Regions from separate parts of the Sphingobium sp. 22B genome, predicted to be linked through region 1. Evidence: riboswitches for the same ligand, from Rfam matches in the RefSeq annotation. Region 1 holds a riboswitch; the other holds the start of a gene.
What was found. Region 1 has a riboswitch for cobalamin ahead of A0J57_RS03670 (DUF1636 domain-containing protein). Riboswitches for the same ligand answer to the same signal wherever they lie in the genome.
Positions count from the first base shown of each region.

Region 1 (3,472 bases):
AGGCGGCGGAAATCCGTCCGGATCGTCCCAGAAGCGCGCCAGATCCTCCGCAGGCAGGAGCGCGGGGTCCGCACCCTCCCAATCCCCGAAATTCAGTTCCCGCCAGCGCCGGTCGACGTCAAGTTCGATACCCCGCTCCGCCGCGATCGCCGCGCCCGGCGCCCGCGTCCTGGCGAGGTCGGATGTCACCACCCGCGCGAAATCCAGATGCCGCGCCCGCTCGATGCAGAGGGCGATCCCCTCCGCTTCTGGCGGGGCGTCCAGATGGCCGAGCAACCGTCCGGCAAGCTGCGGCGCGCCATGGCGCATCAGGTGGAGGGGAAAGGCGTTCATAGCGCACCTGCCACCGCCGCTTCGGCAAAGGTCGCCATGCCGCCATGCGCTGCCAGAGCGGAACGCACGATCTGCGCCGCGACCGCCGCGCCGCTTCCTTCGCCCAGCCGCATGTCGAGCCGCAGCAACGGCTCCAGCGCCAGAGCGGCCAGCAGGCGTTCATGCCCCGCCTCCGCCGACATATGGGCGGCCATGCAGTGCCCGACGATCGCCGGATTGTCCTTCGCCAGCGGCGCGACCGCCGCGCAGCCGATGAACCCGTCCAGCATCACCGGCACGCGCAGCATCCGCGCCGCCAGCACCGCACCGGCCAGCGCCGCGATCTCTCGCCCGCCCAGCCGGCGCAACGTGTCGAAGGCATCGGCGCAATGCGCCCCGTGCAGGGCGAGCGCCCGCGCCACAGCTTCGGCCTTGCGCGCCAGCCCGTCGCCATCCACGCCTGTCCCGCGTCCCACCCAATGGGCCGCAGCACCCCCAAAGGCCTGCGCGCAGAGCGCCGCCGCCGGCGTGCTGTTGGCAATGCCCATCTCGCCCAGCAGCAGCAGGTCCAGTCCCGGTTCCACCGCCGCCGCCCCCGCATTGATCGCGCTCAGGCAATCCGCCTCGCTCATGGCCGCCGCGACGCAGATGTCCTCCGTCGGCCTTTCCAGATCGAGCGCGACGACGGCCAGCTCCGCCCCGCAGGCTTGGGCCAGCGCATTGATCGCCGCGCCGCCATGACGGAAATTCGCCACCATCTGGGCGGTGACCTCGGCCGGGAAGGCGCTGACCCCGCGGGCGGCCACGCCATGATTGCCCGCGAAGATCGCGGCGCGGATGCGCTCCGCCCGGGGGCGTTCCCGCCCCTGCCAACCCGCCATGAAAAGCGCGATCTCCTCCAGCCGCCCAAGCGAACCGGCCGGCTTCGTCAGCACCCGCTGCCGCGCCGTCGCGGCTTCGGTGGCGCCTGCATCCGGGGCGGGAAGGTCGGCCAGCGCGGCGGCAAAGGCCGCGCGGTCGTTGAACCGAATCATGAACAGACGAAGCCTTCGGGCGGCGTGCGGACGATGAAATGCCCCTTCACCCCCTGGGGCCAGTCCGCATAGCGCACCACGCCCTCGTCACTTTGGGCATGGCGCAGGGCATAATCCAGGATCGCGCGCGCGGCTTCCTCATCCGGCGTGAAGTCGCCCAGCACATAGCCGATCTTGCCCGTTCCGCGCACATGTACCGTGCAATGGCGCTGACAGGCGAAGAGGCAGGGCATGTCCTGAACAGCGACGGACGCATAAGCGGGATCGCCATCGCGTACCCTGTGCAGCGCCTCTGCCAGCAAGGCGCCGCCGCGCCGTCCGGCAGCATCCTCCCGCTGTCCCGCCGAAAGGCGGCAGGTCGAACAGACGACGACCGAAGCCCCCGGCCCCACGGCCCGCAGCATCAGCGATCGCTCCGCAAATCAGTCATTCCACATCCTCCCGCCCGACGGCATGTGCCCCGACGGGAACCGGGCAAGGGAGGACGGTCCGGCACCAGGCAGGCGACAGGCCTTCCCCCGCACGGTCCAACCGGCAAGGCGATGGCTGTCGTTCAGCGAGGGAACCCCCGTTCGGCCGGCACACCCTGTCCGGTCGAAGAACGACGGCGTCAGGCAGGTCTCCTGGCTCGCGGGTCGATGCTTTCCGGCCGCCTTCTCGGACCTTCATGGCCCAATGGCGCGATGGCCGGATGGCTCGCCGCTTACAGTTGCAGGGGCAGCGCGGGCGTTCCACCCGACTTCCCTTTTCATCCCCATGCGGGGAACCTGTCGCACCAGCGCTGATAAAGCCGCCTTCGTCCAATCGCAAGGGTGGAAAAACAAAGCCGGCCCAGCCCGCTCCAATGGCGCGACTTGTCCTCGTCCGGGCAATGGCAAAGCTTCTCTTCACCTGCGTGAACTGCTATTATCGGGCGATAGGGAGAGGGCCATGGCGATTCTGACGCGATGGATGGACTGGTTCTGCCGACTGTTCGCATGCACGGCTGAAAACGACATGCGGGTCAACGACCTGATCGCGCACCTCCGTTCCGACATCAACGAACGCTGAGCGGCAGGCGCGAAGCCGCTTTCCCATTCGGCCGCATTCACGGGAACGGGCGCGCCTCTCGCGGGTATTATGGCTATGTTGGCCAACGACCTCGGCACCACGCTCGTCCGCCTCTTTCTCGCGACCCTGCTGGGGCTCGCCCTGGGGTTCGAGCGCGAACGCAACGGCCATGATGCGGGCCTGCGCACCCACGGGCTGGTATCGCTGAGTTCGGCCATGCTGACCCTGTCCGCCCTGGAACTGGCGGAGGTCCACAAGGACAGCGACCCGATCCGCGTCGTTCAGGGCCTTGCCCAGGCCATCGGCTTTATCGCGGGCGGCCTGATCTTCGTGCGCGGCGGAGATGTGCGCAACATGACCACGGCGGCAAGCCTGTGGATGGCCGCTGCCGTCGGGATCACGGCGGGCGCCGGCCAATATGTCCTCGTGCTGGCAGGGTCGCTGATCGCGCTGCTGCTGCTTTCCCTGCTCCTCATATTCGAAAAGCATATCGGTCCGCCCGAGAGCGGATCGGACGATCCGGACGCCGATTCCATGACCATGCCCAACCGGCGCGGGTCCGCCCCGGAGCGCGAAAACTGAAAGCCGGCAAGATGCGTTGAAACGAGCGGCCGGAAATCGCCCGCCCACGGTCCGTCGCCCCTTCGCCCTACCGGATCGTCATTCCCGAAACCGCGCCGTCATCTGTGCGGGTCGGAATAGCCGGCGCATGATCCATCGCCGCCGGGTCGGAAGGGCATAGGCAGCATCTATGGGGCATATACCTTAATCGCATCTGGCGCGTTGGGCGCGTCTTCCCGATGCTGAAACGACATGAAGTTCAATGAACTGCGAACATCATTTTCGTCGCCTGGCGAGGCGGACACGCCCGCAGGGACGAGGCAGCATCTCGAGGTCAGCATATGGACGGCGTTCGCGTAGGCAAGAGAGTGATAGGCGCACAGGCGCCCGTCATCATCGGGTGGGAAAATATAGGCCGGGTGGAAGGCGGACCGCTCAAGCAGTTCATCTTCACCTGGTTCCAGCCCACGGCGCTGTTCGCGCTCATCGCCTTCTGGTACTATGCGCCCAATTCC
Region 1 is NZ_LTAB01000002.1:152,431-155,902, forward strand. It holds gene A0J57_RS03660 (histidine phosphatase family protein) at 1-333, opposite strand, end outside; gene cobT (nicotinate-nucleotide--dimethylbenzimidazole phosphoribosyltransferase) at 330-1,346, opposite strand; gene A0J57_RS03670 (DUF1636 domain-containing protein) at 1,343-1,750, opposite strand; cobalamin riboswitch at 1,942-2,132, opposite strand; gene A0J57_RS03675 (MgtC/SapB family protein) at 2,472-2,978, shown strand; gene A0J57_RS03680 (sterol desaturase family protein) at 3,299-3,472, shown strand, end outside.

Region 2 (3,472 bases), on a different contig from region 1:
GAACGCCGCGCCGCGCCACTAGGCTATTTTCAGAAGCGCGCACGCACGCCGCCGAAGGCCGACCGGCCGTAGGTGCCATAGCCATGGACCGTGGCGTATTTCTCATCGGTCAGATTGTCGATGCGGCCGTAGATCTCCAGATTTTCCCGGATCGGGAAGGATGCCCGCACGTCCGTCACGGCATAGCCGTCCAGCCGGATCGCGTTGGTCGCATCGTTGAAGCTGTCGCCCACCATCGTTACGGTCGCGCCGGTCGACAGGCCGAAGGGCCAGACATAGTCCGCCGAAACGCTGACCGCATCGGCGGCGCGGCGCGGGAGCCGGGCGTCGGTATTGCGGTCGCGCGCATCGACATAGCTGTAGGCGGCGGTGACGGTCAGCGCATCGACAGGCTTCAGGGCCAGCATCGCCTCCACCCCCTTGGCGCGGGTGCGGTCGAGATTATTGTAACCGCCGTAAAGACCGATCGAATAATCATAGTTGATCTGGTCTTTGGTGTCGCGGCGGAAAGCCGTGACGGAGAGGATCGCCCGGTCGCCGTCCAGCCTTTGGTCGAAGCCGATGTCGTAGCTTTTCGACCGCTCCGGGCGCAGGCCCGCATTGCCGACGTCGGCGCCGTAAAGCTGGTAGAGCGAGGGGGCCTTGAACCCCTCCCCATAGCTCATGCGGATATTGGTCGCGCCGGCGTTGGGCGTGTAGTTCGCATTGGCGCCGAAGGTGGTCGCGCCGCCGAACTGGCTGTGATCGTCATGCCGCGCGCCGGCGGTCAGCGACAGGCCGGCGACCGGCTTCACGATGGCCAGCGCATAGACGCTGTCCATATCGGCCCGGTGGCTTTCGGTCGAGCCGAAGCCGGAGAAGTCGTAGTCGGGCCGTTCATGTTCATAGCCGAAGACCAGCTTGGCCTGATCGACCGGCTGATAAACACCCTCATATTCGAAGCGCAGATTGGTGCCCGAATAGCCATAAGGGCCGAATGCGGATGTATAGTCGCGGTCCATGCGGAACCAGGTCACGGCCGCCCGGTTGGTGAGCCTGCCGTCGAACAGCGACAGGTTCAGACCGGCATAGCCGACATATTGATCGGATTTCGAGCTGTCGGCGGTGCTGTCCACCACGCCGTTGTCGGTATCCAGATCGGCATGGATATAATAGCCGCGCAGGTCGAGGCTGAGCGTATCGGTAAAGGCCAGCTTGAGCTTGGCATTGGCGGCGATATTCTCATACCCGTCCTTTTCCGTGCCGCTGGCGGCGGAGGAAATGCCGTCGGTGTTGAAATAGGCGATGCCGAGGCCGCCCGAAGCGATGCCGCTGCCGCCCGAAACATCCGCCTTGGCGTTCAGCGTATTGCTGTAACCGTAATCGACCGAGGCATTGCCCGCGAAACCGGCGGCAGGCGTGCCGGTCATGATGTTGACGACGCCGCCTATGGCCTGGCTGCCATAGGCGATGGAGTTGGACCCCCTCAAAATTTCGATTCGCCGGATATTGCCGGTCAGCAGATTGCCGAAGTCGTACATGTCACCGATGCCGCTGGTGTCGTTGACCTTGACCCCGTCGATCAGCACCAGCGTCTGCGTCGTTTCCGCCCCGCGCAACGAAACCCCGGTCACGCCGCCAAGGCTGCCGCTGCGGTTGAAGCGCACCCCCGGCGTGGTGGCCAGCAGGTCGACGACGCTGACGCTCTGGCGGGTGCGGATGGTGTCGGCGTCGATGACGGTGACTGCCTGGCCGACCTCGTCGCGCGGCTGTTCGATGCCCAGCGCGGTGACGATGATCTCATCCTCCGCCAGGGCGGGAGCCGCCGCGAGCAAGGCGGCGATGGAAATGGAAATCCTCAACATGTCTATATTCCCCCTGAGCGCCGGTGCAACATGGCTCAGGGCGTCCGCTCGCGCGGCCGGACGGGGGAAATGGCCGGCGCTCGCGCCCTCCCCCCGCACCGATGCGGCCCTGCGCCGCTTCGTCGCTCAGACGGAGAACACCGTGCCATGGCCATACCCTGGACCAAGGCAAGAGCGACCATGCGCCGGCAGGTCTCCTGGCTCGCGGGTCAATGCGGCGATGCACGCCTTCCCGGACTTGCGTCCAGTGGCCGGCCCCTGGGCCGAAGTGCATCGCGCTCACCGCTTACAGTTGCAGGGACAGCCGCGGAATAGGACGGTTTCCCGTCCGCACCGCATTCCCGTTTTCAGCCCCCTTCGGGGCACCGGCGCGATCTTCTTTTTGCGCGCGAAGGCATTGCCCCGCCCGCGTCCCGCGCCATAAGGGAAAGCGGCGGCCATGCCAAGAGGCAGCCATGGAAGGAGATTACATGCCGTTCGCCATCAGCCCCGCCGATGTCGAGGATGCGGCGCGGGTCATCGCCCCTGCCGCCATCCGCACGCCGCTGCTGGAAAATGCGGCGCTCAACGCCCGCTGCGGCCGGTGCGTGCTGGTGAAGTTCGAAGGCGCGCAGCACAGCGGATCGTTCAAGTTCCGCGGCGCCTACAACCGGCTGGCCCGCCTGGACGCGGCGGAGCGGAAGGCGGGGGTCGTCGCCTGGTCTTCGGGCAATCATGCGCAGGGCGTTGCCCTTGCGGCGCGGTTGCTGGGCATGGCGGCGACGATCGTGATGCCGGCCGACGCGCCCGCGATCAAGACGGCGAATACGCGGGCGCTGGGCGCCGATGTCGTGCTCTATGACCGCTTCACCCAAAGCCGGGAGGAAATCGCCACGAGGCTGGCGAACGAACGGGGCGCGGTGCTGGTGCCGTCCTTCGACGATCCCTTCATCATGGCCGGCCAGGGCACGATCGGGCTGGAGATCATGGAACAGGCCGCCGAAGCAGGGGCGGAGATCGGCCAGATCCTCGTCAATTGCGGCGGCGGCGGCATGGTGTCGGGAATTGCGACCGCCGTGAAGGCGCGCCAGCCCGGCGTCGCGATCCTGGCGGTGGAGCCGGAAGCGTTCGACGACACGGCGCGCTCGCTGGCGAGCGGCGTGCGGGAAAGCGTATCGCCCGATGCGCGGTCGATCTGCGACGCCCTGCTGTCTCCCGCGCCGGGGGCGCTGACCTTTCCCATCAACCGGGCCTATCTGTCGGGCGGCCTTGCGGTGAGCGACGATCAGGTGCGCGACGCGATGCGCTTTGCCTTTTCGGCGCTCAAGCTGGTGGTGGAGCCGGGCGGGGCCGCGTCGCTGGCGGCGATGCTGGCCGGGCTGGCTCCGGATGCCGACGGGGCGAGCGTCGTGGTGATCTCCGGCAGCAATGTCGATCCCGACAGCTATGCCCGGATCATCGCGGGCGGCGCATGATGCGGCTGATGGGGGCGGTTCTGGCCGGCGGGCGGTCCAGCCGGTTCGGCAGCGACAAGGCGCGGGCGATGCTGGATGGGCGCAGCCTGCTGGAGCATGCGGTGGCGGCGTTGGGGCGGCAGGTCGAAACCGTGGCGGTCTGCGGCCGGCAGGTGGAGGGGATGATCGGGCTGG
Region 2 is NZ_LTAB01000035.1:12,538-16,009, forward strand. It holds gene A0J57_RS21800 (ABC transporter substrate-binding protein) at 1-22, shown strand, start outside; gene A0J57_RS21805 (TonB-dependent siderophore receptor) at 30-1,844, opposite strand; cobalamin riboswitch at 2,014-2,229, opposite strand; gene A0J57_RS21810 (threonine/serine dehydratase) at 2,315-3,298, shown strand; gene A0J57_RS21815 (molybdenum cofactor guanylyltransferase) at 3,298-3,472, shown strand, end outside.
Region 2: linked by a shared signal. The riboswitch ahead of A0J57_RS21805 (TonB-dependent siderophore receptor) and the one ahead of A0J57_RS03670 (DUF1636 domain-containing protein) in region 1 are both predicted to bind cobalamin.